2 regions of the Caldifermentibacillus hisashii genome follow, and region 1 is predicted to be linked to the other one. Evidence: a T-box and tRNA genes for the amino acid it is inferred to sense, from the RefSeq annotation. Region 1 holds a T-box; the other holds one or more tRNA genes.
The links. The T-box of region 1 lies ahead of NSQ14_RS12535 (valine--tRNA ligase). A T-box ahead of a tRNA ligase gene usually reads a tRNA of that ligase, here a tRNA-Val.
Positions count from the first base shown of each region.

Region 2: it has a tRNA-Val gene. The T-box ahead of NSQ14_RS12535 (valine--tRNA ligase) is inferred to sense a tRNA for this amino acid. The anticodon was not compared.

Region 1 is NZ_CP155467.1:2,585,586-2,601,351, reverse strand. Features, by position in the region: gene hemA (glutamyl-tRNA reductase) at 140-1,489, shown strand; gene ccsA (cytochrome c biogenesis protein CcsA) at 1,514-2,347, shown strand; gene hemC (hydroxymethylbilane synthase) at 2,436-3,365, shown strand; gene NSQ14_RS12575 (uroporphyrinogen-III synthase) at 3,518-4,297, shown strand; gene hemB (porphobilinogen synthase) at 4,505-5,494, shown strand; gene hemL (glutamate-1-semialdehyde 2,1-aminomutase) at 5,549-6,844, shown strand; gene NSQ14_RS12560 (LysM peptidoglycan-binding domain-containing protein) at 7,255-8,904, shown strand; gene ysxE (spore coat protein YsxE) at 9,038-10,021, shown strand; gene NSQ14_RS12550 (NAD(P)-binding protein) at 10,225-10,869, shown strand; gene NSQ14_RS12545 (methyl-accepting chemotaxis protein) at 11,356-12,828, shown strand; gene NSQ14_RS12540 (hypothetical protein) at 13,198-13,389, opposite strand; T-box leader at 13,779-14,004, shown strand; gene NSQ14_RS12535 (valine--tRNA ligase) at 14,067-15,766, shown strand, end outside.
Region 2 is NZ_CP155467.1:2,906,211-2,921,976, reverse strand. Features, by position in the region: gene NSQ14_RS14240 (2-isopropylmalate synthase) at 1-1,138, shown strand, start outside; gene leuB (3-isopropylmalate dehydrogenase) at 1,191-2,291, shown strand; gene NSQ14_RS14230 (hypothetical protein) at 2,288-2,410, shown strand; gene leuC (3-isopropylmalate dehydratase large subunit) at 2,413-3,822, shown strand; gene leuD (3-isopropylmalate dehydratase small subunit) at 4,039-4,626, shown strand; gene NSQ14_RS14215 (N-acetylmuramoyl-L-alanine amidase) at 5,026-5,733, shown strand; gene NSQ14_RS14210 (MgtC/SapB family protein) at 5,962-6,663, opposite strand; gene NSQ14_RS14205 (DMT family transporter) at 6,791-7,681, shown strand; rRNA gene NSQ14_RS14200 (16S ribosomal RNA) at 8,505-10,055, shown strand; rRNA gene NSQ14_RS14195 (23S ribosomal RNA) at 10,785-13,721, shown strand; rRNA gene rrf (5S ribosomal RNA) at 14,101-14,216, shown strand; tRNA gene NSQ14_RS14185 (tRNA-Val) at 14,220-14,292, shown strand; tRNA gene NSQ14_RS14180 (tRNA-Thr) at 14,305-14,380, shown strand; tRNA gene NSQ14_RS14175 (tRNA-Lys) at 14,401-14,476, shown strand; tRNA gene NSQ14_RS14170 (tRNA-Leu) at 14,480-14,561, shown strand; tRNA gene NSQ14_RS14165 (tRNA-Gly) at 14,577-14,651, shown strand; tRNA gene NSQ14_RS14160 (tRNA-Leu) at 14,659-14,747, shown strand; tRNA gene NSQ14_RS14155 (tRNA-Arg) at 14,754-14,827, shown strand; tRNA gene NSQ14_RS14150 (tRNA-Pro) at 14,837-14,910, shown strand; tRNA gene NSQ14_RS14145 (tRNA-Ala) at 14,926-15,001, shown strand; tRNA gene NSQ14_RS14140 (tRNA-Met) at 15,027-15,100, shown strand; tRNA gene NSQ14_RS14135 (tRNA-Ile) at 15,263-15,339, shown strand; tRNA gene NSQ14_RS14130 (tRNA-Ser) at 15,349-15,441, shown strand; tRNA gene NSQ14_RS14125 (tRNA-Met) at 15,462-15,535, shown strand; tRNA gene NSQ14_RS14120 (tRNA-Asp) at 15,540-15,616, shown strand; tRNA gene NSQ14_RS14115 (tRNA-Phe) at 15,638-15,713, shown strand; tRNA gene NSQ14_RS14110 (tRNA-His) at 15,733-15,766, shown strand, end outside.

The sequences.
Region 1 (15,766 bases):
ATTTAATACAATCTATAATATAATAGAATGGAATTAGGTGTTTCTTTTATCGTAACATAAAATTTGGCGGATAGATGACTTTTTATACGTTAAGACTGCACTTTTCATAGAGGATGGATCATTTGGAGGGTATTTACTTATGTATATTATTACAGTCGGTCTAAATTATAAAACTGCACCGGTAGAAATACGGGAACGACTTTCTTTTCAAGAAGCAGAGCTGATTGCTGCTATGCTTACATTAAAGAAAAGAAAGAGTATTTTAGAAAATGTTATCGTATCGACTTGTAACCGGACCGAAATATATGCAGTCGTCGATCAACTCCATACGGGGCGGTATTATATTAAAGAGTTTCTTGCTGAATGGTTTCATATAGAAAGGGAACAATTTGAATCCCATCTTTACATTTACGAAAATCAAAAAGCGGTTGAGCATTTGTTCAACGTATCCTGTGGTCTCGACTCGATGGTGATCGGTGAAACACAAATTTTAGGACAAGTGCGGTCAAGTTTTTTCAAAGCACAAGAAGCAAATTCGGTTGGCACCGTCTTTAACCAACTTTTTAAACAAGCGATTACCGTGGCGAAAAAAGCCCATACCGAGACGGATATTTCTTCAAATGCCGTTTCTGTCAGTTATGCCGCTGTTGAATTGGCAAAGAAAATTTTTGGTCAATTGCATAATAAACATATTTTAATTATCGGTGCCGGAAAGATGGGGAAAATTACCATTCAAAATTTATTGGGAAGTGGTGCCGGAAAAATCTCCGTTGTCAATCGCACGGTGGAAAAAGCAATGGATCTCGCCAAGGAAATCGGTGGGAAGGCCTATTCGCTTGAATCACTTCCGTCATGTTTGACCGAGGCTGATATTGTTATTAGTTCTACGGGATCGAATCATTATGTCATTCATGCAGAAATGATGGCGACCGTTGAAAAAATGCGGAAAGGGCGACCGATGTTATTTATTGATATTGCTGTGCCGAGAGATATTGATCCGGAAATTGATCAATTCGAATCCGTTTTTCTTTACGATATTGATGATTTGGAAGGAGTCGTTGAAGCAAATTTACAAGAAAGACAGCGTGCTGCTACCAAAATCCAGTCATTTATCACAGATGAGATCGCGATATTTCAAGATTGGGTAAATACATTGGGGGTTGTTCCGCTCATTTCATCTTTACGGGAAAAAGCATTAACTATTCAAGCCGATGTGATGACGAGTTTGGAACGGAAATTGCCTGACTTAACTGAACGGGAACGGAAAATTATCGGTAAACATATGAAAAGCATTATTAATCAAATGTTAAAAGATCCGATTTTACAAATTAAAGAATTGGCTGCCGGTCCTGAAGGTGAACAGGCTTTGCATTATTTTGAGCAAATTTTTCAATTAGAAGCACACAAAGAAAAACAAATGGAAGAATCTCAACATAAGCGCATCGATGAAAGAAAAACAAGATCGCTTGAGAGCTATGTGAACGGTTGATGAGATGTAAGTGAGGTTACCCTTATGGGAGAAAACATGTTGATGAAATTGCATGAAGGGATGGTCATTCTTTATGCGGCTTCAGTATTGATGTACTTCTATGACTTCCTGCAAACAAACCGTAAAATGAAAAGAATTGGCTTTCTATTGCTTTGTTGTGTCTGGTTCTTGCAAACGGTTTTATTTATTTTTAATATGTACGAGACAGGCCGGTTCCCTATTTTTACGCTAGCGGACGGTTTGTATTTTTATAGTTGGGTGTTAATCACTTGTTCAATTATTTTAAATATTTTTGTTAAAATTGAATTTATCATATTTTTTACCAGTGTACTCGGATTTATGACGATCGTTATTTATACATTTGCACCATCCCACTGGGGTTCTCCGGCATTGGCGGAAAAGTTGGCTTCGGAACTTTTACTTGTTCATATTACGGCATCGCTTGTTGCGTATGCCCTATTTTCATTATCATTTCTATTTTCGTTATTATATATTGTGCAATATCATTTATTGAAACGGAAAAAATGGGGAAGACAATTAATTCGTGCCAATGATTTAGTAAAATTAGAGCAAGTCGCCTATACATTAAATTTGCTGGGCATGCCTGTTTTTTCCATTGGTGTTATACTAGGATTGCAAAGGCTTTATCTAAAAATGCCGGAAATCGGTTTTTTTGATTGGAAAATTATCGGATCATTTTTTGTTATTATCATGTATGCTTGCTTTATTTATTTAAAAACAAGAAAGGAAATGTTCGGGAAAAATTTGGCACTGTGGAATATTGCCTCGTTTTTAATCGTATGGATAAATTTTTTCTTGTTGGGCAGATTATCTGATTTTCATTTTTGGTTAAGTTAGATTGTTTTGCCTTGTAATTTCGTACATCGTTAACATATTACATACTAAGTTTTGAATGATCCATTTCTTTATATATCAGGAGGCTTTTATGCGTAAAATTATTGTCGGTTCAAGACGCAGTAAATTAGCAATGACACAAACCAATTGGGTCATAGATCAGTTGAAAAAGATTGGTGCCCCATTTACTTTTGAACTGAAAGAAATTGTCACAAAGGGTGATGAAATTCTAAATGTTACCTTGTCAAAAGTCGGCGGGAAGGGACTTTTTGTTAAAGAGATTGAGCAGGCAATGTTAAAAAAAGAAATTGATATTGCGGTTCACAGTATGAAAGATATGCCTGCCGTGTTGCCGGACGGACTTGTCATCGGGACCATTCCGGAGCGGGAAGATCCCCGGGATGTGCTTATCTCAAAAGAAAATCGTTCATTACGTGATTTACCGGCCGGTGCCATCGTCGGAACAAGCAGTCTGAGGCGGAAAGCACAAATTTTAAACATCCGGCCGGACCTCGAAATTAAATGGATTCGCGGAAATATTGATACACGATTGAAAAAGCTCGAAACGGAAGAATACGATGCAATTATTTTAGCGGCAGCGGGATTATCACGAATGGGTTGGAAGGCAGAGGTTGTATCCGAATACTTAGAACCAAGTGATTGTATTCCGGCGGTTGGTCAAGGAGCACTGGCCATTGAATGCCGGAAAGATGACGAAGAAATTTTACAATGGTTGGCAAAATTAAATTGTCCAAAAACGAATCGTGCCGTGCAGGCTGAACGAGCTTTCTTGAATAAAATAGGCGGTAGTTGTCAAGTTCCTGTAGGAGGGTATGCAGTGATAAACGCTGAGGATGATGTTGTTTTAAATGCATTTGTCGCTTCCGGTAATGGTAAAACAATTTTTAAGGAAACTGTTGTCGGTAAAGATGCGGTGGCAGTGGGCGAAAAGGCAGGAGAACGGTTAATGGAGCGTGGTGCTGGAAAACTTATCAGTGAAATACTGAAGGAATTGGAATAAAGCATATGTGTTGGGTGATTACAGAAGCGCCCATATTCACGAAATACTGTCACAACTAAATGAAACAGCCGTTCAAAATAGTGCAAAACCTGGTTCAACAGTTTCAATCAGACACGAAGAACAACTCATCATTTTTTTGGAGATGGATGAAATTGACGCTTGACCGATTGGCAAACAAAAAATATTTAATTATGCGTGATTCTTCACAAGCTGTATCGTTAATCGAAGGAATTCGTTCTCTTGGTGGCATTCCATTGCTTGTCCCGTTAATCTCATTCAAAAAAACAAGCTTATCTGAACGGGAACGAAAACTGATGAACGAATTAACAAGTTTTGACTGGCTTATTTTTACGAGTCAAAATGGTGTTCGTTTTTTTATGGCACAGTTGGAAGAGATGGGGTTATCTTTTCCGGAACATGTAAAGGTGGCGGCTGTCGGTACGAAAACACAAAGCAGTTTAGTAAATTATGGTATATCACCGTCTTTCATTCCGAAAAAATTTACCGGTGAAGCATTGGCTGACGAGATGAAGGATTTTATTGAAAAGAATGAACGCATTTGCGTGATAAAAGGAAATCTGGCCAGGGATATTGTCGGTACAGTGCTTCGAAATGTCGGTGCCATTGTCGAGGAAATCATTATTTACGAAACATTTTTACCAGGAGAAAATAAAGAAAAATTGATTGTAACATTGAAAAATAAAGTCGACGTACTAATATTTACCAGTCCTTCAACCGTTAAACATTTTATGAGTATATTAATGGAGAAAAATGAACGCCATCTTCTCGACGGAAAATGGGTCGCTTCGATTGGACCGGTTACCAAAAAAGCGTTAGAAGATTACGGGATTCCTGTTCATATTTGTCCCGACATATATACCGTCGATCAATTGCTTGAAGAGATGAAGGTGTTTTTTGGAAAGAAATGTTAAGAAATAAATACAACGGTATAATGTAAAAAATAAGGTCGAATTGAACTTTTCCTATAAAAATTTTTAGATGCCAAACGAGCAATGAACACCCGAAGAGCTTGCTTTTGCGTTAAATTTGGATCACACAAACCAAAGTTGCAATGAATTTTCCCGTAAAACTTTTTGAGTGTCAAACAAGTTATCAAATATAAAATTGGAGGCAGTGAAATGAACATAGAAGACTTACAATTTAAGAGACATCGGAGACTAAGACAATCGGCTTTTATGAGAGATTTAGTTCGGGAAAATCATGTTCATACGGATGATTTAATTTATCCGCTATTTATCGTTGAAGGAGAAAAGATAAGAAATCCCATTATTTCAATGCCGGGAATTGAGCAAATTTCTTTAGATTATTTGCCTAGTGAAGTGGATGAACTATTAAGCTTAGGCATAAAGGCCGTTCTTTTATTTGGTGTCCCGAATGAAAAAGATGAAATAGGTTCCGGTGCATTCCATGATCACGGCATTGTTCAGAAAGCTATTAAAACCATTAAACAACATGCTCCGAAAATGCTTGTTGTTGCAGATACATGTTTATGTGAATATACCGATCACGGTCATTGCGGTGTAATCATGAACGGTGATGTTGCCAATGATGAGTCACTGGAAATTCATGTGAAAACGGCAATCAGCCAAGCAAGGGCAGGTGCTGATATTATTGCGCCTTCGAATATGATGGATGGTTTTGCCGTTGCAATTCGTAAAGGGTTGGATGAAGCAGGTTTTAAACATGTACCAATCATGTCCTATGCAGTTAAATATGCATCCGCTTTTTACGGTCCGTTCCGTGATGCTGCAGAAAGTGCCCCACAATTTGGCGATCGGAAAACATATCAAATGGACCCTGCCAATCGTCGGGAAGCTTTAAGAGAAGCCCATTCGGATCTTTCGGAAGGGGCTGATTTCTTAATCGTCAAGCCGGGCATGCCATATTTGGATATTATCCGTGATGTCCGCAATGAGTTTAATGTTCCGATAGTTGCTTACAATGTCAGCGGGGAGTATTCAATGGTTAAAGCAGCTGCCTTGAACGGTTGGATTGACGAAAAGAAAATTGTCATGGAAATGCACACCGCATTCAAAAGGGCAGGTGCGGATTTAATTATCACCTATTTTGCGAAGGACATTGCCAAATGGCTGAATGAAGAAAAATAATAGCACTTAAATGATGTATGCTCTTCATAAACATATAGAGAAAAGAGGGATAGTATGCGTTCATTCGAAAAATCGATAAAAGCATTTCAAGAGGCAGTACAGTTAATGCCGGGGGGAGTTAACAGCCCGGTGCGTGCCTTTAAAGCTGTTGATATGAATCCGATTTTTATGGAAAGCGGAAAAGGCTCGAAAATTTACGATATCGACGGGAATGAATATATTGATTATGTTCTTTCATGGGGACCATTAATTTTAGGCCATGCGAATCGTCAAGTTGTTGAAGCATTGAAAAAAGTAGTCGAGTCCGGGACAAGCTTCGGTGCTCCGACATTAATCGAAAATAAATTGGCAGAACTGGTTAAGGAGCGGGTACCATCCATTGAAATTATTCGTATGGTAAATTCCGGTACAGAAGCAACGATGTCCGCATTACGGTTGGCACGAGGATATACGGGGAGAAGTAAGATTTTAAAATTTGAAGGCTGTTATCACGGGCATGGTGATTCCTTATTAATTAAAGCCGGCTCAGGTGTAGCAACACTTGGACTTCCCGATAGCCCGGGCGTTCCTGAAGGCATTGCAAAAAACACAATAACTGTTCCATATAATGATTTGGACGGGGTTAAAACGGCCTTTGAAAAATTTGGCGAGGATATTGCAGCAATCATTGTTGAACCAATTGCCGGAAATATGGGTGTTGTTCCTCCGTTACCTGGTTTTTTGGAAGGATTACGTGAAATGACCGAGCAATACGGCGCCCTGCTTATTTTTGACGAGGTCATGACAGGCTTCCGGGCCGATTATCATTGTGCCCAAGGTTATTTTAACATTCAACCTGATTTAACTTGTTTAGGGAAGGTAATCGGTGGCGGGCTTCCGGTTGGTGCTTACGGCGGGAAAGCAGAAATCATGGAAAAAGTTGCTCCAAGTGGTCCGGTCTATCAAGCAGGCACGTTATCCGGCAACCCTTTGGCAATGACGGCCGGTTATGAAACATTGAAACAGTTAAAACCCGAACACTATGATGAATTTAAACGAAAAGGGGATATGTTGGAAGCCGGTTATCGTCAAGCAGCAGAAACATACGGGATTCCACTGACTGTCAATCGGGCCGGCTCGATGATCGGGGTCTTTTTTACCAATGAACAAGTGATTAACTATGATACAGCAAAAACATCCAATCTCGATTATTTTGCAACGTATTATCGGGAAATGGCATTGCAAGGTGTGTTTTTACCGCCATCCCAATTTGAAGGATTGTTTATTTCTACCGTTCATTCGGATGAGGATATAGAAAAAACCATTCAAGCTGCAGAAAATGCTTTTCGAAAAATAAAAGAAATGAATTAAAACTTGGAATGACGTACAGTGATCTTGTTAGCGGGGAGGCTCGGGATCAGTCTGTACGTCATTTTCCAACTTTGAATCACCTATTGATTTTGGACCTATTCTTTTATGGAAACATAAAATAATATTTCGGCTTCTTCTACAAGTGAAGTCCCTTTCTATTTTTCCACATTGCTTGATTCCAAAATGCTTGACGTATTCTTAAAAGCTTTTCCAGTTGTTCTTCCACAAAAGTAACTTTTTTAAGCATATTTCATCCACTTTTTTCATAACTTGTAATGATATGAGTAGAATAATAGCTCCTTATTCACGTTATCTCAAAACACGATTATTTTTGTTTATCCTAATAAACAAATTTCATCTTCACCAGTGAGTTTCTGAAAATCCACAGTTAGATTCGTAAGGGGGGAAGTATGTTGACTGATAATAATCAACCGGCAGCCATTAAATTTTCTTTGGATGAAACAGTGTGGTTTCGAAAGGGAGAAGAGATTGGAGAATTATACAATTTAGCATTAGAGCCAAATGTTACCATCCAAGATTTGAATCACTTTATTTCCATCCGTGGATCATTAAAAATGTACGGAGAATATAAAAAATCAGAAGCTGAAATAAATGATGAAGAAGATCGTATTTATTTTTCAGGGCAAAAATATGTTACCGTACTCGACGCAAGAGAAGAAGGAATATCAGAATTTCATTTTGATTTTCCCGTTGATATTACCGTACCGAGAGAGAAAGTAAGCAGTATAGAAGACTTAGATGTCCTTATTGAATTTTTTGATTACTCAATTCCTGAAAAAGACTGCTTAAAATTGTCAACGAATGTCGCAATTACAGGAATTGCCGCAGATGCATCCGCATACGAACGAAAAGATATTTTGTCAAGTAGTGAAGAAGGCATCCCGGCATTATCTGAAGATCCATTAGCTGATAAAGACCGATTATTTCCGGTTTCAAACGATTTTTTCATCGATAAAATTGATGACGACAGCACATTCTCAGTAGAGGCTAAAAAAGTAGAGGACCGAGATGAAGAGCCTGAAGAAAATATCCAAATCCAGATTCAATTTACTTCCACTATGGATAAACTGGAAAAAATTGAAAAGAAACGAGTAGAGGCTGACCAAGCAACTTTATCGACAAATACAAATGAAAAACAGTTTGAGCCTGATCATCTTTTAGTAGAATCGGGGGGATTGGAAAACGAGCCGGAAGCTAGTCACATTATAGAAGAGACGGAAAATATACCTGAAGCCGGTCGCATAGAAGAGGAGTTGGGGAACGTACCTGAAGCCGGTCGCATAGAAGAGGAGTCTGGAAACAATTTAGAAGTCAATCGCATAAAAGTGGTGCCGGAAGCCGGACGCCAGAAAGCAGAACCTGAAAAATTAGAAAAGAAACCTGAAATTAGTCCATGGTTAAAGGATTCAGAGCATGTTCCTGAAGTCGGTCCGCTTCTAACTAATTCGTCCCCAAAGGATAACGACCGTAATACTGATCCAGTTTTAAATGACTTGGATAATGAAAACCAAGTAGCAGTGGAAAGAAATGAAACGAAAGCTGTGAATACAGAGGCAAAATTGGAAAATGAGATCGAAGTCAGTGGCGAACTGTCAAAAAGGGACAATGAACCGGTAGAGGAGCCGAAAACAAGAGCAGATCTTAATCAACAAATAGAGACTGTAGCAGTGGAGACAAGTGTTCAGGAATCGGCTGAACAACAAGATTTTGCTGATATTACGATTGAGGAAGTTCAGGCAGAAGAGGATCACGAAGCCCATCGAACCGAGAAAAACATAAATTATCAGCCGCAAGAAACAAATCAGGATGAAAAATCCATCTCACTCACTGAATTTTTTGGAAGAAAAGATGAAAATCGAGCAGTTCGGATGAAAATTTATATTGTTCAAGCGAGAGATACATTAAGTTTGATTGCCGAAAAATATGACGTCTCGGTTTCCCAACTGTTGCGAACAAATCACCTGGAATCAAATCAGGATGTCTATGAAGGACAAATACTTTACATCCCCACCAATACACATAAAATACATTCGTTATAACGAATTGAACTAACCGAGGAACCAGCCGAACTATAACAATGAAAAATACCATATCCCAATCACTTTATGTAAAAGTGACGTAACAAAGAAAACGGGTACGAAACCCGTTTTTTATATGCATTGAGGTGAAAAAATGAGAGTCTACGAAATTTTAAAAGAATATCAAATTCAACCGAGACATTTGGAAAAGATTGGAAAAGTATATAAAGTATTTAGTAGAAACAATGTGTTTGCATTAAAAGAAACCGAAGTAACTAAGGGAAAAAATTTATTTTCCATCTACCCTTTTTTATACCATAAAGGGTTTTATCGTTTCGTTCCTCTTTATCCGGCAAAAAACGGGCAATATATGATTTTAAGAGATCAAAAGCTGTATTACTTAATGCCTTGGTTAGGTAGCGAGTCAAGACCGGTTGAAACCAATCATGCAAGAAAAATGTTTCGGGAACTTGCCAGACTTCATCTTTTGACATCACAAGAAATGGAAATGGACCAGACAAATATCGAGGACCATTTTGAGCGAACTAGTGGACAATGGAATAAAGAAATGCAATATCTTGACAGTTGGATTGAACAGTGTGAGCAAAAATGGTATATGTCTCCTTTTGAATGGGAATTTGTCCAATATTATCATGAATTTCAAAAAGCCTATGAATATGCACTTCGAACTCTAAAAATTTGGAAAGATACTATGCTTGAATCAAAGAAAATTCGCACGGTCCTTCTTCACGGTAAAGTTAGCTTGGATCATTTTGTATTTGATGATAAAGGGTACGGGTATTTTATTAATTTTGACGAAAGCCGTATCGGTTCCTCATATCAGGACTTATTGCCGTTTTTATCCAACACATTAAGTACATACCCGATGAACGGTGAAGATTGTATGGAATGGCTGAATATCTATATGAAACACTATCCATTAAAGGAAACGGAACTTTTGCTTATGAAAAGTTATCTTGCCCACCCGGGATTTATGGTTCGGTTATTGAACCGCTATCAAACGAGATTCGCCCCAAACCATGAATTGAAGTATACAAAAAAGATTCAGCAAGCTTATTGGAAACTGAAAAACATCGAAAATATCATCATGAAGCTGGAAATGAAAACAGAATCCTAATATGCCGAGTTGGTGGTACTATTGAATTGGTAGGCGTCACTGTTGAAATCGGAGGTGGTTTGTTGAACTAAGTGGAGTTCCGCTAAATTTTTGTCTAAGTCCTCCTAGGTATTCAGAAAAATTGATATAATAGTATATAATCAAGACAATCACTAAAATCGACATGTTATAACGAAACTGAAACTGAAAAGGAAAGTTGTACAATGACAAGATTCATACCTCTAATGTTCGATTTAAATAACAAAAATATTGTCATAATTGGTGGGGGCCATGTAGCCGAAAGAAGAATTCGTCTATTGCTGGAAAGCGGTGGGAAAATTACTGTGACTAGTCCAAAAATTACCCAGGAAATCCGCAATTATTGGGAACAGGGCAAGGTAAATTGGTTGAAAAAGTATTTTGAACCTAATGATATTTCCAACGCTTTTCTCGTAATTATTGCAACAAATAATCCCCAAGTGAACGAATTGGTTCTTCAATATGCACCAAAAAATACTTTAATCAATGATGCTACAAACGCCTCCAATGGGAATATTCATTTTCCCACGATCATGAATAGAGGACGGTTAACAATAAGTGTTGCAACAAACGGTGCCAGTCCCAAGCTGACAAAGCAAATAAAACAGCAATTGGAAGCCACTTTCCCGGAAAATTACGGAGAATATGTTGATTTTCTATATGAATGTCGGGAACTTTTGAAAAACTCTCCATTGCCAAAAGAAGAGCACCAAAAACTGTTAAAACAACTATTGGATGATGATTTTCACAGTAAAACAAATCAACAACAATTTTTAAGTTGGTTAAAAAATCTCCAAAATAATGAAAAGGGTCAAGGTGATCTTAATTAGGAACCTTGACCTAAAAACTCTTTACTATAAAAAATAATACAAATGACCAGATAAACATATATTTTCTAAAAAATGCAAATACCACTCTAAATTAGTGACTCATTTCACAAAAAATCTATTCAATCATGAATTTGCGTGCACATTTAATACTTGGTGAATTATTTTACAAAAAAAACAGGCAACTCCATCATGAATTTGCTGTTTTACACTGAGTATCGTGATTCATTTCACAATAAAGGCGCTCTATTATAAATTTGCTGTCGCGCACTGAATACGTACCGACTCATTTCACAAAAAAGAAGCCGCTCCATTATCAATTTTCTATTGCACTGAATAGGTATTCATGTATAATAGAGGGAAAATAATAATATTTGAAAGAGTAGAAGCCTTGTTACTTTTCTATTATAAGCAAACGTTTTCAATAAAGTTGTGCCTTTTCTATTAATCGAACAAATAATGACTATACAAAAAAGAAGGTGAAATGTAATGGACAAGATACAGCAAATGTTGTTGGAAGATAGTAAAAAAATAAATTTGATCATGTTTATTACTTTTTCAGTTTCATTAGTTTTGGCTGTTTTGAAGTCAATAGCTTTAAAACAAGGACCGGTAATTACTATATATTCTACTCAATTGATCTCTTTGGCTGTTTTATACATTATTTGTGAAAAAATAGTTAAGAAACACTCTCTATTTCCTTATATAAGTGTTGTTTTGATTGGCATCTTTACATTTATAGGTATTGCGGTTACCGGCGGCGGAATTAATATTATTCTCATCACATTCTTTTTAGCCATTTTTTCGACGATTAGTTCCGGTAAAAATTCGTTTATCCTTGGTTATTCCATAGGATTGTCGATCATGTTAACAATCTTTTTTGTCGGTACAAAAGAAACAGCCGTAATTAAAGAAAACTTTGTTACTATTCTCATACTCTATCTTTTATCAGGACTTTTACTTTATGTACTAATCCACATGAACGCCAGACAGCAATCCGTGATTCGGGAATTGTTGCGGCAGTCAGAAAAACATGGTGAGGAACAAAAGCAACAAAAAGAACGCATTCAAGCCAATATGAATAATATTTTAAAAGAAATGGCCAATGCAAATGAACGGATTCAGAGCAATCAATTGGCTCAAAATGAATTTACTAACAGTTTACAAGAGTTAACAATTGGCAGTCAACAGCAAACCGACCAAATTGCAATGATTTCAAGTCATACAATGGAAAATCTCGAGGTCATGCTAAAGCTGGAAAATATAATGGAAGAACTTTCAACAGAGGCGGATAAAACAGACGAAATCACGTCTCTCGGTGAAAAAAGAGTTTTCATGTTTAAACAAGATGTAATGGAGATTCGAGCATTTATGAACGACTTAAACCAAACATTACTGGATTTAACAAAGAACATTCAAGAAACCAATACATATTCAAATAAAATTAAAGAAATTTCCGAGCAGACAAATTTATTGGCTTTAAATGCCTCCATTGAAGCGGCACGAGCAGGTGAGGCCGGCAAAGGATTCTCGGTTGTTGCCGAAGAAATTCGCAAACTGGCAGAGTCGACAAAAGATACGGTCAATAATATTACCAAAAATCTGCAAAACGTGAATACGAGCAACGAAACGACTTTGAAAAAAATGCAAGCCAGTGAACAAAAGATTACCCACTTGGCAGATTCGTCGGAGGATATTGTCGCTTACTTTCAACAGTTGAAAGAAGTATTTCAAAAATTAAACACTGATTTACTGCACTCAAAAGAAATGACAAATGAAGTAGTGGAAAAAAGTAAAAGTATAGAAACGTATACATCCCAGTTTGCGGGAATTCTTGAAGAAGCGAGTGCCAATCTGGAAGAAATGAGTGCTTCAATTGAAACATTGACGAATGACAATAAAGACATCGCAAATTCAATGAATAGAACAACAATCAGTGCAAAAGAGCTACTAGCTGAATAAAAAAATTGGAAGGGCAAATCGAGGATAATTGGAATTTCTTCTAAAGACGTGAAAAATTGAATTTGGAAGGCCGCCGAGTTTTTACGGCCTATTTCCAAAGAAAATCGAATCGGAAAGGGTGCCTGAATTCACTAACTGCTTTTTTCCTAAGCAAAGAGAGTCGGTTCACTAACGCCTCTTTTCCATTAGTCAGTAAAAATTATGATGTTCAAAAAGTTCGGGGGATGGTTGGCAAATTTCTTCTCGGATTCTCCTTTCACTTATCCCCCTTTTGAACATGCAAATATTATTTGGTAGAGGGCAACAACTTAATATAGGATTCTGAAAAACCAAATTGATTGATTGCCAAACAATTAACAAAAAACACACTTATATCAGATCCATCTGGAAAAGAGCGACAATTAACAAAAAAATTAATAATAAGACGACATCAAAAGTAGTTGGGATGATTAACGTTCGGATTCCTTGGAAAATCGTAAACGGGATAATCAATTGCTTTCCAACTTCCCTGATTGTTCGAGCCCATGATGGCAGTAAATATGGATTGTATTTTCTACGCATGAAACCCCTCCTTTATAACGGTTGTCTACCCAAAAGGAAACAAGACCGCAACCGGACATGAAACGCCTGCAAAAAGTCTTTCTTTAATTCATTCTATGTGAATATAACGGGAAGTTGTTCATATTTTTTTGAGCGAATTTTAAAAAGTGGAAAGAATGTACTTTGTGAAAAATCTGCCTCGGGTGCTGTCCACTGCATTCCAACTAACATAAGCACTTTGGACTTACATGTCGAATACCGGACTATGGGTTTCAAAATCATTTCGTATAATTTTTCCTGAAACCTGTGGAAAAAGAATTGTATAAAAATCATTTCGTATAATTTTTCCTCAAATGGCCGATAATGATTGACGAAATGTCCGTTATTTTTATAGAATAAGTATAAATAAACGAAATGCGTTGAACGGGAAGAGTACAATAGTTAGGCTTTTCAGAGAGAGAACGGTGGTGCGAGTTCTTAAGTGAAACTGTTGGAAGGTCGCCCGGGAGCAGCTTTTGTGAACCCGAAGAGTAGCAAAAGCCGGGAAATCCGTTACTTAGTTGAGTGCCAAATGCATGCTTCTTATGCATTTGTGAATAAAGGTGGTACCGCGAATCAACTCCATTCGTCCTTTAACGAGTGGGGTTTTTTAATTGTCAGGATTTGCAAAAAAATTACATTAAAATGGAGGCATTTAAATGAGTGAACAAACATTCTCGATGCCCACAAAATACGATCCAAATTCAATAGAAAAAGGTCGCTATGAATGGTGGGTAAAGAACAAATTTTTTGAAGCAAAAGATGATGAAACCAAACAACCATATTCCATCGTGATTCCGCCGCCGAATGTGACCGGAAAACTTCACCTTGGGCATGCCTGGGATACAACATTACAAGATATTATTACCCGGATGAAACGAATGCAAGGCTACGATGTATTGTGGCTGCCGGGAATGGATCATGCCGGAATCGCTACACAGGCAAAAGTTGAACAAAAACTGCGTGCGGAAGGGAAATCCCGCTATGATCTTGGCCGGGAAAAGTTTTTGGAAGAAACATGGAAATGGAAAGAGGAATATGCGCAAACAATTCGTCACCAGTGGGCAAAATTAGGGCTTGGTCTCGATTATAGCCGGGAGCGATTTACACTGGATGAAGGTCTTTCCAAAGCGGTTCGTGAAGTTTTTGTTTCTCTTTATAAAAAAGGTCTCATCTACCGCGGAGAATATATTATCAACTGGGATCCGGTTACGAAAACGGCCCTTTCCGATATTGAAGTTATTTACAAAGATATACAAGGCGCTTTCTATCATTTGCGGTATCCGTTAAAAGACGGTTCCGGCTATATTGAAATTGCAACAACGCGTCCGGAAACGATGCTTGGCGATACGGCCGTTGCGGTTCACCCGGAAGACGAGCGCTATAAACATTTAATTGGCAAAACAATCGTGCTTCCAATCGTCGGTCGCGAAATCCCAATTATTGCCGACGAGTATGTCGATATGGAATTCGGCTCCGGTGCGGTAAAAATAACCCCGGCCCATGATCCGAATGACTTTGAAGTAGGAAATCGCCATAACTTGGAACGGATTCTTGTTATGAATGAAGACGGTACAATGAATGAAAAAGCCGGAAAATATAAAGGCATGGATCGTTTTGAATGCCGCAAACAAATTGTTAAAGACTTACAAGAACAAGGTGTCCTTATCAAAATCGAGGAAATGGTTCACTCCGTCGGTCACTCGGAACGGAGCGGGGCCGTTGTTGAACCATATCTTTCGACCCAATGGTTTGTCAAAATGAAACCACTGGCTGAAGCTGCAATTAAGCTGCAAAAAACGGAAGGAAAAGTGCATTTTGTTCCGGAACGATTTGAAAAAACCTATCTTCATTGGATGGAAAATATTCGTGACTGGTGTATTTCGCGACAACTTTGGTGGGGTCATCGGATTCCTGCTTGGTATCATAAGGAAACCGGGGAAGTATATGTTGGTCATGAAGCCCCGCAAGACGCTGAAAACTGGGAGCAAGACCCGGATGTCCTTGACACTTGGTTCAGCTCGGCATTATGGCCATTTTCAACAATGGGCTGGCCGGATAAGGAAACAGCTGATTTGAAACGCTATTACCCGACCGATGCGCTTGTCACCGGTTATGATATTATTTTCTTCTGGGTATCCCGGATGATTTTCCAAGGGCTTGAATTTACCGGTAAGCGCCCGTTCAAAGATGTTTTAATTCACGGTTTAGTTCGCGATGCAGAAGGTCGGAAAATGAGTAAATCGCTTGGGAACGGTGTTGACCCGATGGATGTTATCGATCAATATGGTGCCGACTCCTTACGTTATTTTCTGGCCACCGGATCATCACCGGGACAAGATTTACGTTACAGTACGGA
Region 2 (15,766 bases), 320 kb from region 1:
GTCAGCAGAAGATGCGTCACGCTCCGATTTGGACTTTTTAGCAAGAATTATTGAAAAAGTCATTGGAGCAGGAGCCAATGTGATTAATCTACCGGATACGGTCGGTTACACAACGCCTGAAGAGTATGGAAAAATGTTCCGGTATATTCGGGAACATGTGCCGAATATTGATCAAGTGGCGCTTTCTTGTCATTGTCACGATGATTTAGGCATGGCTGTAGCAAATTCCTTGGCTGCGATTGAAAACGGGGTAACCCAGGTTGAAGGGACCATTAACGGGATCGGCGAACGGGCCGGAAATGCAGCATTGGAAGAAGTCGTAATTGCCCTTAAGATTCGTTCTGACTTTTACCCGTATGAAACGAACTTGAAGCTCGATGAATTGAAGCGGACCAGTGATTTAGTCGCAAAACTAACCGGCATGGTCGTACAACCGAATAAAGCGGTTATTGGCCGAAACGCCTATGCTCATGAGTCAGGGATTCATCAAGATGGTGTGCTGAAAAATGCTCAAACCTATGAAATTATTACACCGGAATTGGTTGGCGTTCATTCCAATAATCTTGTCCTTGGAAAACATTCCGGCAGACATGCATTTAAAGAAAAAGTAGTAGAGCTCGGCTTTACACTTTCTGAGGAAAAACTAAACCAAGCATTCGGACAATTCAAACAATTAACCGATCATAAAAAAGAAGTGACCGATGAAGATTTGTTCACAATTTTGATGGAAATCCAAACCAATGCGAACACAGTCCAAAAATATCAATTAGAAATGATCCAGGTCCAATATGGTTCAGCCAATATTCCGACAGCAACCGTATCCGTTAAAACGCCAGAAGATAAAATCGTGCAAACGGCATGTACAGGAAATGGCAGTGTGGAAGCTTTATATAAAACAATAGCGGCCTTGATTACAGAAGAAACAAATCTTTTAGACTATCAAATCAGTTCGATTGGCGGGGGAAAAGATGCGCTTGCAGAAGCCTATGTTCAGGTAAAGGTGAACGGTGAAATTATGAATGGACGTGGCACAGCTTCTGACGTATTGGAAGCTTCAGCACATGCCTACATTAATGCGGTCAATAAGTATTTAATTAAACAAAGCTCAGTTGTCAAAGAGCCGACTGCGATTAAATAGTAGAATCGATAAAAATTCAACCTATTTTGCTAAGAAAAGTCAGGTGAAAACTATGGAAAATCGTATTATTCTCCTTCCCGGTGATGGCATTGGAAAGGAAATTTTAGAGGCGGCAGTAAAAGTTCTTCATGTAGTGGAAGAAAAATTTAATCATCGTTTTGTATATGAAACACATGCCATTGGTGGTAATGCAATTGATCGGTTCGGAGTTCCTTTGACGGATGAAACGGTTAATGCTTGTAAAAATGCCGATGCGGTTCTGTTAGGGGCAGTTGGCGGGCCAAAATGGGATAACGTGCCCGCTGACATTCGGCCGGAAAAAGGGCTGTTAAAAATTAGAAAGGAACTTGGTCTATTTGCCAATCTCCGCCCGATTAAAGCTTTTGCTTCATTGCTCCATGCATCTCCGTTAAAAGAACATATTATTAAGGATAGTGATATTTTAATTGTCCGTGAATTAACGAGCGGAATTTATTTCGGTAAACCGAGTGAACGCCGTGAAAACGGGAAAGTCGTTGTCGATACGTTATATTATGAACGGTATGAGATAGAAAGAATTGTAGATAAGGCATTCCAATTTGCCCGGATGCGGAAGAAGAAGCTTACCTCTGTTGATAAAGCAAATGTGCTGGAATCAAGCAGGGTTTGGCGGGAAATTGTCAATGAAAAAAGCGGTCAATACCCAGATGTAGTAGTAGAACATCTTTTAGTAGACGCCGCCAGTATGAAATTAATAACCAACCCAAGCCAGTTCGATGTTCTTGTAACGGAAAATATGTTTGGCGATATTTTAAGTGATGAGGCATCGGTTTTGACCGGATCATTAGGTATGCTTCCTTCTGCCAGTATCCGATCCGATCAGTTCGGTTTGTATGAGCCGATTCATGGATCGGCACCCGATATTGCCGGTAAAGGAATGGCGAATCCGATTGGGATGATTTTATCTGCGGCATTAATGCTCCGGTTCTCTTTTGTTATGGAAGAAGAAGCTAGTGCGATTGAAGCAGCAGTCAATGAAACATTATCAGACGGTTATCATACCGCTGATTTACAAATAGAAAACGGAACAAAACTCAGTACAAACGAAATAACGGAAGTCATTACAGAAAAATTACAATCAGTAATCAACGGGAAAAAGTTTAGCAATGTATGACTCTGTTCATTGGATCGGCACCGGAAGCACTAGTACCGGTAACCACCGGGGAAAAGTTAGTAATGTTTGACTATGCATTATTTTTCCTTGATAATGATTTGATTTTGCAGGAGGTTTAAATATGGGAAAACCGAAAACGATTATTGAAAAAATATGGGAAAATCATGTTGTTCACAGAGAGAAAGGAAAACCGGATTTACTATATATTGATCTGCATCTTGTTCATGAGGTTACATCACCGCAAGCTTTTGAAGGGTTGCGGATGAATAATCGAAAAGTACGGCGACCAGATCTAACTTTTGCGACGATGGATCATAATGTTCCGACAGCAAACCGGGAAATTGTCCGCGATCCAATCTCGAAAAAACAAATGGAAACATTGAAGGAAAATTGCGAAGAGTTCGGAATCCGGTTGGCGGATATGTTTCATCCGGACCAAGGAATTGTTCATGTAATCGGACCTCAACTCGGATTAACACAACCAGGTAAAACAATTGTTTGCGGTGATAGTCATACATCGACGCATGGTGCATTTGGTGCATTGGCATTTGGGATCGGAACAAGTGAAGTTGAGCATGTACTGGCTACTCAAACGATTTGGCAACAACGACCAAAAACAATGAATGTCCATGTTGTTGGAGAGCTAGGTCCCGGTGTAACTGCGAAAGATTTAATTTTGGCAATAATCGCAAAATTTGGAGTAAGTTTTGGCCAAGGTTATGTTGTTGAATATACGGGGGATGCCATTCGAAAACTTTCGATGGAAGACCGGATGACGATTTGCAATATGTCCATTGAGGGCGGGGCTCGAGCCGGGTTAATTAGTCCCGATGAGAAAACGGTCGAATTTTTAAAAGGAAAAAGATATGTGCCAAAAGGGGAACAGTTTGAAGAGATTGCTGAAAATTGGTTATCGCTGGCTACTGATTCGGGAGCGACTTATGACAAAACATTAACGATTAATGCGGAAGAAATTGAACCGCAAGTCACATGGGGGACAAATCCAAGTATGTGCGTGCCGGTTAGCGGTTCGACACCTGCGATTAGTGAAGTTGAAAATAAAGAGGAGGTCCGCCGCGCATTAGAATATATGGGATTGGAAGAAAATCAACCAATTTCTTCTATTAATATAGATCATGTGTTCATCGGCTCTTGCACCAATTCCCGCTTAAGTGATTTACGGAAAGCGGCAGAAATTGTCCGTGGCCGAAAAGTTCATCCAAATATTAAACGGGCCATCGTTGTTCCGGGTTCTTTTCTCGTAAAGATGGAAGCGGAAAAGGAAGGACTGGATCAAATTTTTAAGGATGCCGGATTTGAATGGCGGGATGCCGGTTGCAGTATGTGTTTAGGGATGAACGAAGATATTGTACCACCCGGTGGCAGATGTGCATCAACCTCAAATCGGAATTTTGAAGGAAGGCAAGGGAATGGTGCCCGCACCCATCTGGTCAGTCCGGAAATGGCGGCCGCTGCGGCGATTACCGGTCATTTTATCGATGTCCGGAAATTTCAACAAGTCCTTCAGTAATCGGTTATGAACGGTAATTTGTATAGTTGAAATCGTTTATAAAAGATTAAGCACGGACCTGTGAGTCTGTCCAATGAACCACCTTTGGCACATGATCATGCAGGAACATGAATAAATCTATCGCTAATCAGACGGTTTAAACATGTTATGCATTATTTACAAATTTTGGAATTACGTCGGACAGACTTGTTACATCTTTCAAAGGAGGTATAAATAATGGAAGCTATTCAATATCATAAAGGACTCGTTTACCCGTTAAATCGGGAAAATGTCGATACCGACCAAATTATCCCGAAGCAATTTTTGAAAGCCATTGAACGAACGGGGTTTGGGAAATTTTTATTCTATAGCTGGCGATACAATGATGATGGGAGTCTTCGGCAAGATTTTACAATGAATGATGAAAAATACAACGGTGCCAGCATTATTTTGGCAGGAAAAAATTTTGGCTGCGGTTCTTCACGTGAACATGCGGCTTGGGCTCTTCTTGATTATGGTTTCCGAGTTGTAATTGCACCAAGTTTTGCCGATATTTTTTACAATAATGCGTTAAAAAATGGTATCCTACCAATTATGCTTGACCAATCTATTATTCAAGATTGGATGGAAAAGGCCGAACGGGATTCATTTACACTGGCTGTTGACCTTGAAGCACAAACAATTACTGACGGTGACCAAGTTATTGCGTTTGACATTCCCGCCTATCATAAGGAAAAATTAGTAAATGGTTGGGATGATATTGACTTAACTTTATTACTTAAAGATAAAATTGAAGCATATGAACAGAGTAGACAACTCGTTTGAAATGCCAATATTTTTGGTGAAAAATGCAAGCCGCTTATCTTGAAATAGGCCTTGCATTTTTTGCAGTTATTAGAAACAAATCATGCCGCAAAAAACCTCAAAAACAATATTTGTACCATAATCAGTATGCCGATTTTTTAAAAAATTTCCTCCGATGTACCAACGACAGAATTCTTAACCCTTTTTTAGTTCTTACATATAAATAAATTAGGAAGTCTTTAATTTTATACCCGGTCTTTGTGTCTTTCATCTTGGGACTGACTATCAAGGAAAAGGAACTGTTACATTTCCTAATTATATTTGTGATAAAAATTGTGAAATCCCGGCGAGTATAGTCATGTTTTCTACTGGATTCGGGTACAATTTTCAAATTCTAAAAAAATTGGAGAGGTGAAAAATTTGGTTAAAATTTTTATCGATCCGGGACACGGTGGTTCGGACCCTGGTGCAGTTGGTAATGGCATCAGTGAAAAAAATATTACTTTACAAATTGCAAATCAAATTCAGCAAATTTTATTGAATGAATACCAAAATGTTTCTGTAAGAATGAGTAGAACAACAGACCAAACCGTTAGCCTAAATGCCAGGACATCTGCCGCAAACAGCTGGGGAGCTGATTTTTATTTGTCCGTTCATATAAATTCCGGTGGCGGAACCGGTTTTGAAAGTTATGTATATCCGAATGTAGATGCATTAACAAAAAGTTATCAGGATGCCATTCATGAAGAAGTGGTAAAACAAACAGATTATCGTGACCGGGGACAAAAGCAGGCAAATTTTCACGTGTTAAGAGAATCAAATATGCCGGCACTGCTAACTGAAAATGGTTTTGTCGACAATGTTACGGATGCAAATAAATTGAAGGATCCTGCATATATTAATCGGATTGCACGGGGACATGTGAACGGTTTAGCGAGGGCATTTAGATTACCAAGGAAAACCGGTGCACCTGTAAACCCGATCCCGTCCTCACCACCTTCGTCGGTAAACCAAAATACCTTATATAAAGTTCAAATCGGTGCTTTCTCAAAGCGGGAGAATGCTGAAGCTTTAGCGGAGAGAGCGAGAAATGCAGGGTTTCAAGTATATATTGTACATGATTCATGACATGGAGCAAGATTTCATACATGTAATAAGTTATTGAAATGACTCGAGCATATAAATAATAGAAGGAATGGTTATTTTTTACACATGAAAAGTTATGAATGGCATAAAGGAAAATAGGGGAATGTTGCCTATAACCGATTTTACAAAAGGCAACACTCCCATTTTTTTGACTCGGGACATGTGAAAAATCTTTTATACCATGGTGCAACTTATCGAGTAAAGAATTTTTTAGTGAAGACTTTCAATTTCCACTTGTTTAACGCCTTCCATATTGGAGATCAGTTCATATAAATTCGTTAGTTTCAATTTGTAGTTAACTCCAATATTCAATTGAATCAAATGCCCGCCATCTTTTAAATCCCGAATACGGATATGATAAACAGAAATTTTTTTATTTTGAATGGTATCAATGATGGTTTTAACATATTTATTTTCATGAACAATGATATCTAACTTCATTTCTTTTTCCCTTAACTGCTTCGGTCCGATCCAAGTCATAATGGAAGGAATTAATTCAACACTAATCATAATGAAAACAACACCAGCAATCGCTTCAAAATAAAATCCGGCTCCAACGGCAATTCCTATTCCGGCAGCTCCCCATATGATGGCCGCAGTCGTTAATCCGGATATACTGTCATTTCCCCTTCTTAAAATCGCACCAGCTCCTAAAAAACCGATCCCGGATACAATTTGTGCAGCCAGTCTGAGCGGATCCATTGTTATGTTAACTCCCTGTTGTGCACTAGTAGCCCGATAGGCAGATTCAATCGACACAATGGTTAATAAACAGGAAACAATCGAAATGACTAGTGATGTTTTTAAGCCAATTGGTTTCCGTTTAATCTCTCGCTCTAAACCAATGATTAATCCAAGAATAGCTGTAACTCCTAATTTCACCAATACTTCCCAATGAATATATTCGAGCAATCTTATCCCTTCTTACAATCTAGTAATTTTTTTATTATCATCTATACTATATAATGCTATTATACGAAACAATTTATATGAAAGTAATAAATAAAACATAATTATGAAGAAAATAGGGAGAACAAGTATGGAAAAACCAAAAGTAAACCCATATATATTTGTCATTATTGGAGTATTATCCGTATCAACGTCGGCCATTTTTGTTAAATTTTCAACAGCCCCTTCAGGTGTTATTGCGTTTTATCGATTGTTTTTCACCGTGCTAATAATGTTGCCAATATATCTTATAAAATACGTTAAAGAGCTAAGAAATATGACAAAAAAGGACTACATATTATCAACCATAGCCGGTGTTTTTCTTGCGTTTCATTTCATCCTTTGGTTTGAATCTTTGGACTATACTTCAGTTGCGAGTTCTACTGTATTAGTAACATTACAACCATTATTTTCGTTTTTTGGAACGTATTTGCTTTTTAAAGAACCAATATCAGTAAAAACAATTTTTAGTGCTGTTGTCGCAATTTCTGGAAGTGTTATGATTAGTTGGGGAGATTTTTATTTAAATGAAAAAGCATTGATTGGTGACATATTGGCACTTATAGCCTGTGCATTGATCACTGCCTATTTGTTAATTGGTCAAGCGGTTCGAAAAAGAATTTCTGTGGTATCCTATACATTTGTTGTTTATTTTATGAGCACTGTAGCACTTTTACTATATGTAATGATAAAGAAAGAACCGCTCTACCCATATCCAACAACAGATTGGATTTATTTTTTGTTATTGGCGATATTTCCAAATTTGCTTGGTCATTCATTATTCAACTTAGCACTAAAATGGGTAAGTACGAATATTATATCGATGGCTATTTTATTTGAACCGGTTGGAGCGGCCATACTGGCTTATATACTAATTGGTGAAAAACTTATCTGGACACAATGGGTAGGTGGATTCATTGTGATAAGTGGATTAATCATTTTTTCATTAGGCTCTGCTAAAAGTAAAAGTAACCAAATGTAAATAATGCTCTTACTTAGCCCTTTTACTGATTGAAGCAAATTGAAAGCACGAAAAATTTTTACAACCATGAAAAAACCATTTTCATCCTCTATGGTGCAGCCTGGCGATACATGGGTGACTATCATGTATTTGAAAGGATTATGGAAGCAGAAACCTCCAATATTCGATTTTGCCAATAAAGAATTTGTGGTTTTCGAAAAACACAAGTGGTCATCTTTGGAATCCTTCTTATTTAATGTAAGAGAGATTTAAGCTCACCAATAAATTTTGAAGGTAATTGTAAAAATGAACGTCTATAATGTGACAAATTGCAATGGAAGGAATATATCGTATCTAATTCGTAAAAAAAAGATTAGATTTTAGTGTATGCTGAGACTTTCATTTATAATAGGATTATGTCAGGCAAGGAAGTAAACTACTTTAAGAGTAAAAAAGTAATTTCAAAATAATTCTAGGTTAATTCTAACACTAACATTAACTCTAAAAAATAATTTTAGAATAATTTATTGACATATAGATTTGCCGGTGATATAATAAATCTTGTCGTTAAGAAAGTAGTTGATTTCAAAATCAATTGACTTTCGGATTGAGTGATGATAATATAGATGAGTCACTTTAGAATGTCGGCTTACAAAAGTTTTTTTGTTAGTATCTTAAAAGTTGCTTTTCTAATCTTTTTGCTTTTGTAAAAAAGCAGTTGACAAATTGAAGAAAATTGGTTAGAATAAGTAAGTCGATTTTGGTTTTGAACCTTGAAAACTGAACAAGACAAAGCGTTTTAATAAACCATTTAAGTCAGTTTTAATTTTGAGCAATCAACTCTTTTTTGGAGAGTTTGATCCTGGCTCAGGACGAACGCTGGCGGCGTGCCTAATACATGCAAGTCGAGCGAACCAATAAGAAGCTTGCTTTTTGTTGGTTAGCGGCGGACGGGTGAGTAACACGTGGGTAACCTGCCTGTAAGACCGGGATAACTCCGGGAAACCGGTGCTAATACCGGATAGATTATCTTTCCGCCTGGAGAGATAAGGAAAGATGGCTATTGCCATCACTTACAGATGGGCCCGCGGCGCATTAGCTAGTTGGTGAGGTAACGGCTCACCAAGGCGACGATGCGTAGCCGACCTGAGAGGGTGATCGGCCACACTGGGACTGAGACACGGCCCAGACTCCTACGGGAGGCAGCAGTAGGGAATCTTCCGCAATGGACGAAAGTCTGACGGAGCAACGCCGCGTGAGCGAAGAAGGTCTTCGGATCGTAAAGCTCTGTTGTTAGGGAAGAACAAGTATCGGAGGAAATGCCGGTACCTTGACGGTACCTGACGAGAAAGCCACGGCTAACTACGTGCCAGCAGCCGCGGTAATACGTAGGTGGCAAGCGTTGTCCGGATTTATTGGGCGTAAAGCGCGCGCAGGCGGTCCTTTAAGTCTGATGTGAAATCTTGCGGCTCAACCGCAAGCGGTCATTGGAAACTGGGGGACTTGAGTGCAGAAGAGGAAAGCGGAATTCCACGTGTAGCGGTGAAATGCGTAGAGATGTGGAGGAACACCAGTGGCGAAGGCGGCTTTCTGGTCTGTAACTGACGCTGAGGCGCGAAAGCGTGGGGAGCAAACAGGATTAGATACCCTGGTAGTCCACGCCGTAAACGATGAGTGCTAAGTGTTGGAGGGTTTCCGCCTTTCAGTGCTGCAGCTAACGCATTAAGCACTCCGCCTGGGGAGTACGGTCGCAAGACTGAAACTCAAAGGAATTGACGGGGGCCCGCACAAGCGGTGGAGCATGTGGTTTAATTCGAAGCAACGCGAAGAACCTTACCAGGTCTTGACATCTCCTGACCGCCCTGGAGACAGGGTCTTCCCTTCGGGGACAGGATGACAGGTGGTGCATGGTTGTCGTCAGCTCGTGTCGTGAGATGTTGGGTTAAGTCCCGCAACGAGCGCAACCCTTGGTTCTAGTTGCCAGCATTCAGTTGGGCACTCTAGAGCGACTGCCGGCGACAAGTCGGAGGAAGGTGGGGATGACGTCAAATCATCATGCCCCTTATGACCTGGGCTACACACGTGCTACAATGGATGGTACAAAGGGCAGCGAAGCGGCGACGCATAAGCGAATCCCAGAAAACCATTCTCAGTTCGGATTGCAGGCTGCAACTCGCCTGCATGAAGCCGGAATCGCTAGTAATCGCGGATCAGCATGCCGCGGTGAATACGTTCCCGGGCCTTGTACACACCGCCCGTCACACCACGAGAGTTTGTAACACCCGAAGTCGGTGAGGTAACCGTAAGGAGCCAGCCGCCGAAGGTGGGACAGATGATTGGGGTGAAGTCGTAACAAGGTAGCCGTATCGGAAGGTGCGGCTGGATCACCTCCTTTCTAAGGAAAACGAAAGGCTGAGGCGACTCAAGTAAAATCACAGATTTTACTTTGCGAGGTAATGCTGACGAAGCATTCCTTATGCCCAGCGACGTACGGACTGGACTGAATCCGCAGGAGATAAAGGAAACACAATGAGGCGTTAGCCGAATTGATGTTGACTTATCGTACGGAGGATGAAGGAAGTCTCGCTAGTCGCTAGGAGCCGAAGCTAGACAATTTATGGAACACACGTAAACGTGTGACAAACGTCTTTGTCTTGTCAGTTTTGAGGGTTCAATACTCTCAATCATTATTCGTTCTTTGAAAACTAGATAACAATGTAAGGCGAAAAGAAAAGCTGAGGCGACTGCTCAGCGACGTACAAACTGGAACACGCCGCAATGAGATAAAGGAAACACGACGAGGTAACGAGTCGATGTTGACTTATCGTAGTGGAGGCGGGTGAAGTTTGCTAGTCGCTAGAAGCCGAAGCTAGACAAATAAACCGAGTAAAAATGTTTACGGAAATGATGATCGCTCATCATGGAAGTAACAAAATCTTTTTAATCAAAAAGATGGATTTAAAGCTAACGAAGTCATTCGAAGCTTATTCATCAGAAGAGACGAATTAGAAGCAAGGAGTTCGAGGAGACGAGCTTTCGAACAGCGGAATGTACGTTTAAAGGGTACATGAGCAGTGGAGAAAGGGAAGTCGACGAAGAAATCCGCCGCTTATCATTCGTCGAAGGTTAAGTTAGAAAGGGCGCACGGTGGATGCCTTGGCACTAGGAGCCGATGAAGGACGGGACTAACACCGATATGCTTCGGGGAGCTGTAAGTAAGCTTTGATCCGGAGATTTCCGAATGGGGAAACCCCCTCTTCGTAATGGAAGAGGATCCTTATCTGAATTCATAGGGTAAGGAAGGCACACCCAGGGAACTGAAACATCTAAGTACCTGGAGGAAGAGAAAGAAATTTCGATTCCCTGAGTAGCGGCGAGCGAAACGGGAAGAGCCCAAACCAAGAGGCTTGCCTCTTGGGGTTGTAGGACACTCAATACGGAGTGATAAAAGAACGGAGTAGATGAAGCGATCTGGAAAGGTCCGTCAGAGAAGGTAACAACCCTGTAATTGAAACTCTCGTTCTCTCCTGAGTGGATCCTGAGTACGGCGGAACACGTGAAATTCCGTCGGAAGCTGGGAGGACCATCTCCCAAGGCTAAATACTCCCTAGTGACCGATAGTGAACCAGTACCGTGAGGGAAAGGTGAAAAGTACCCCGGAAGGGGAGTGAAAGAGTACCTGAAACCGTGTGCTTACAAGTAGTCAGAGCACAATTATGTGTGATGGCGTGCCTTTTGTAGAATGAACCGGCGAGTTACGATCCTATGCAAGGTTAAAGTGGAAACTGGAGCCGTAGCGAAAGCGAGTCTGAATAGGGCGAATAAGTATAGGGTCGTAGACCCGAAACCAGGTGATCTACCCATGTCCAGGGTGAAGGTAAGGTAACACTTACTGGAGGCCCGGACCCACGCACGTTGAAAAGTGCGGGGATGAGGTGTGGGTAGCGGAGAAATTCCAATCGAACTTGGAGATAGCTGGTTCTCTCCGAAATAGCTTTAGGGCTAGCCTCAAGATAAGAGTATTGGAGGTAGAGCACTGTTTGGACTAGGGGCTCTCATCGGGTTACCGAATTCAGATAAACTCCGAATGCCAAATACTTATGCTTGGGAGTCAGACTACGAGTGCTAAGATCCGTGGTCAAAAGGGAAACAGCCCAGACCGCCAGTTAAGGTCCCAAAGTATACGTTAAGTGGAAAAGGATGTGGAGTTGCATAGACAACCAGGATGTTGGCTTAGAAGCAGCCACCATTTAAAGAGTGCGTAATAGCTCACTGGTCGAGTGACTCTGCGCCGAAAATGTACCGGGGCTAAACGTATCACCGAAACTGCGGATAGACTCTGTTAGAGTCTATGGTAGGAGAGCGTTCTAAATGCGTAGAAGCTAGACCGAGAGGACTGGTGGAGCGTTTAGAAGTGAGAATGCCGGTATGAGTAGCGAAAGATGGGTGAGAATCCCATCCACCGAATGCCTAAGGTTTCCTGAGGAAGGCTCGTCCGCTCAGGGTTAGTCGGGACCTAAGCTGAGGCCGAAAGGCGTAGGCGATGGACAACAGGTTGATATTCCTGTACCACCTATGGATTCGTTTGAGTGATGGAGTGACGCAGGAGGATAGGGTAAGCGCGGCGCTGGTCGTCCGCGTCCAAGCAATAAGAGGGGTCGTGAGGCAAATCCTTATGACCATAACCTCAAGTTGTGATTGGCGAGGGAAATTTAAGTACCGAAGTTCCTGATTTCACACTGCCAAGAAAAGCTTCTAGCGAGAATCCGGGTGCCCGTACCGCAAACCGACACAGGTAGGCGAGGAGAGAATCCTAAGGTGAGCGAGAGAACTCTCGTTAAGGAACTCGGCAAAATGACCCCGTAACTTCGGGAGAAGGGGTGCTCTTGTGGGTGTAAGCCCGCGAGAGCCGCAGTGAATAGGCCCAGGCGACTGTTTAGCAAAAACACAGGTCTCTGCAAAGCCGAAAAGGCGAAGTATAGGGGCTGACGCCTGCCCGGTGCTGGAAGGTTAAGAGGAGAGGTTAGCTTGAAGCGAAGCTTCGAATTGAAGCCCCAGTAAACGGCGGCCGTAACTATAACGGTCCTAAGGTAGCGAAATTCCTTGTCGGGTAAGTTCCGACCCGCACGAAAGGCGTAACGATCTGGGCACTGTCTCAACGAGAGACTCGGTGAAATTATAGTACCTGTGAAGATGCAGGTTACCCGCGACAGGACGGAAAGACCCCGTGGAGCTTTACTGTAGCCTGATATTGAATTTTGGTATAGCTTGTACAGGATAGGTAGGAGCCGGAGAAGTGGGAGCGCCAGCTTCCATGGAGGCGACCTTGGGATACTACCCTGGCTGTATTGAAATTCTAACCCGCAAGCCTTAGCGGCTTGGGAGACAGTGTCAGGTGGGCAGTTTGACTGGGGCGGTCGCCTCCTAAAAGGTAACGGAGGCGCCCAAAGGTTCCCTCAGAATGGTTGGAAATCATTCGCAGAGTGTAAAGGCACAAGGGAGCTTGACTGCGAGACCTACAAGTCGAGCAGGGACGAAAGTCGGGCTTAGTGATCCGGTGGTTCCGCATGGAAGGGCCATCGCTCAACGGATAAAAGCTACCCCGGGGATAACAGGCTTATCTCCCCCAAGAGTCCACATCGACGGGGAGGTTTGGCACCTCGATGTCGGCTCATCGCATCCTGGGGCTGTAGTCGGTCCCAAGGGTTGGGCTGTTCGCCCATTAAAGCGGTACGCGAGCTGGGTTCAGAACGTCGTGAGACAGTTCGGTCCCTATCCGTCGTGGGCGCAGGAAATTTGAGAGGAGCTGTCCTTAGTACGAGAGGACCGGGATGGACGCACCGCTGGTGTACCAGTTGTCTTGCCAAAGGCATCGCTGGGTAGCTATGTGCGGAAGGGATAAGTGCTGAAAGCATCTAAGCATGAAGCCCCCCTCGAGATGAAATTTCCCATTCCTTTATGGAAGTAAGAACCCTTGAAGATGACAAGGTTGATAGGTCCGAGGTGGAAGCACGGTGACGTGTGGAGCTGACGGATACTAATCGTTCGAGGACTTAACCTATTAGAAATGCTGAGGCGACTCAAGTAAAATCACAGATTTTACTTTGCGAGGTAATGCTGACGAAGCATTCCTTATGCTCAGCGACGTACGCACTGGAGCACTCAGAAATGAGAGCAGAGTTACTTCTCTGAATTTGCATCGCACGAAGAAAATGCGAATGCATTTTCGAGGAAAAGGAAACACGGCGAAGTAATGAGCCGATGTTGACTTATCGTAGTGAGTGAGTGTGAAGTGGCGCTAGTCGCTAGGAGCCGAAGCAAGACAGATAAGAACGTTACTCGGAAAATTGCCTTACGTTATCTAGTTTTGAGAGAATGAAAAATTCTCTTGCAAAATGATAAAGAACATATTATAATACATATTGTTGTTTTACTTATGGTCTGGTAATAATGGCGAGAAGGTTACACCCGTTCCCATCCCGAACACGGAAGTTAAGCTTCTCAGCGCCGATGGTAGTGAAGGCTTTGCCTTTGCGAGAGTAGGACGTTGCCAGGCATTGGAGGTTTAGCTCAGCTGGGAGAGCACTTGCCTTACAAGCAAGGGGTCGGCGGTTCGATCCCGTCAACCTCCATTATAATATTATGCCGGCCTAGCTCAATTGGTAGAGCAACTGACTTGTAATCAGTAGGTTGGGGGTTCAAGTCCTCTGGCCGGCACCATATGGACAAGTTTTAGAAATGAGCCATTAGCTCAGTCGGTAGAGCATCTGACTTTTAATCAGAGGGTCGGAGGTTCGAATCCTCCATGGCTCACCATTTGCGGGTGTGGCGGAATTGGCAGACGCACCAGACTTAGGATCTGGCGCCGTAAGGCGTGGGGGTTCGACTCCCTTCACCCGCATGTCTATTAATTTATGCGGAAGTAGTTCAGTGGTAGAACACCACCTTGCCAAGGTGGGGGTCGCGGGTTCGAATCCCGTCTTCCGCTCCAGAATAACGCCGGGGTGGCGGAACTGGCAGACGCACAGGACTTAAAATCCTGCGGTAGGTGACTACCGTACCGGTTCGATTCCGGTCCTCGGCACCATTAAATGCGCCCGTAGCTCAATTGGATAGAGCGTCTGACTACGGATCAGAAGGTTATGGGTTCGACTCCTATCGGGCGCGTTTTTAATACGGGAAGTAGCTCAGCTTGGTAGAGCACATGGTTTGGGACCATGGGGTCGCAGGTTCGAATCCTGTCTTCCCGATAGCAAAAATATGATGGGGCCTTAGCTCAGCTGGGAGAGCGCCTGCTTTGCACGCAGGAGGTCAGCGGTTCGATCCCGCTAGGCTCCACCATTTATTATTTATAATAATTTAATATGGCGGCGTAGCTCAGCTGGCTAGAGCGTACGGTTCATACCCGTGAGGTCGGGGGTTCGATCCCCTCCGCCGCTATTATTTTATGTTTTAAAGTAAATAATAAAATTGACCTTTAGTTTTAGCTGGTTAGTGCAAAGCGTCTTTGACTAAATCTCTTATTATACCCATAAGTTTTTTGGTATGGGTACGAATAAATTTTAGTTATTGAAAATGGAAAATTTTTTAAAACGTATCAATGGACCTTTAGCTCAGCTGGTTAGAGCAGACGGCTCATAACCGTCCGGTCGTAGGTTCGAGTCCTACAAGGTCCACCATATTTGTTTGGAGGAATACCCAAGTCTGGCTGAAGGGATCGGTCTTGAAAACCGACAGGCGGGTTACACCGCGCGGGGGTTCGAATCCCTCTTCCTCCGCCATATATTAATAATTTTATTATCGCGGGGTGGAGCAGTCTGGTAGCTCGTCGGGCTCATAACCCGAAGGTCGTAGGTTCAAATCCTACCCCCGCAATATTGGTCCGGTAGTTCAGCTGGTTAGAATGCCTGCCTGTCACGCAGGAGGTCGCGGGTTCGAGTCCCGTCCGGACCGCCATACCATAACATTAACTATTATGGCTCGGTAGCTCAGTCGGTAGAGCAAAGGACTGAAAATCCTTGTGTCGGCGGTTCGATTCCGTCCCGAGCCACCACTTTGAGCCAACTATTATGGCGGCTATGGCGAAGTGGTTAACGCATCGGATTG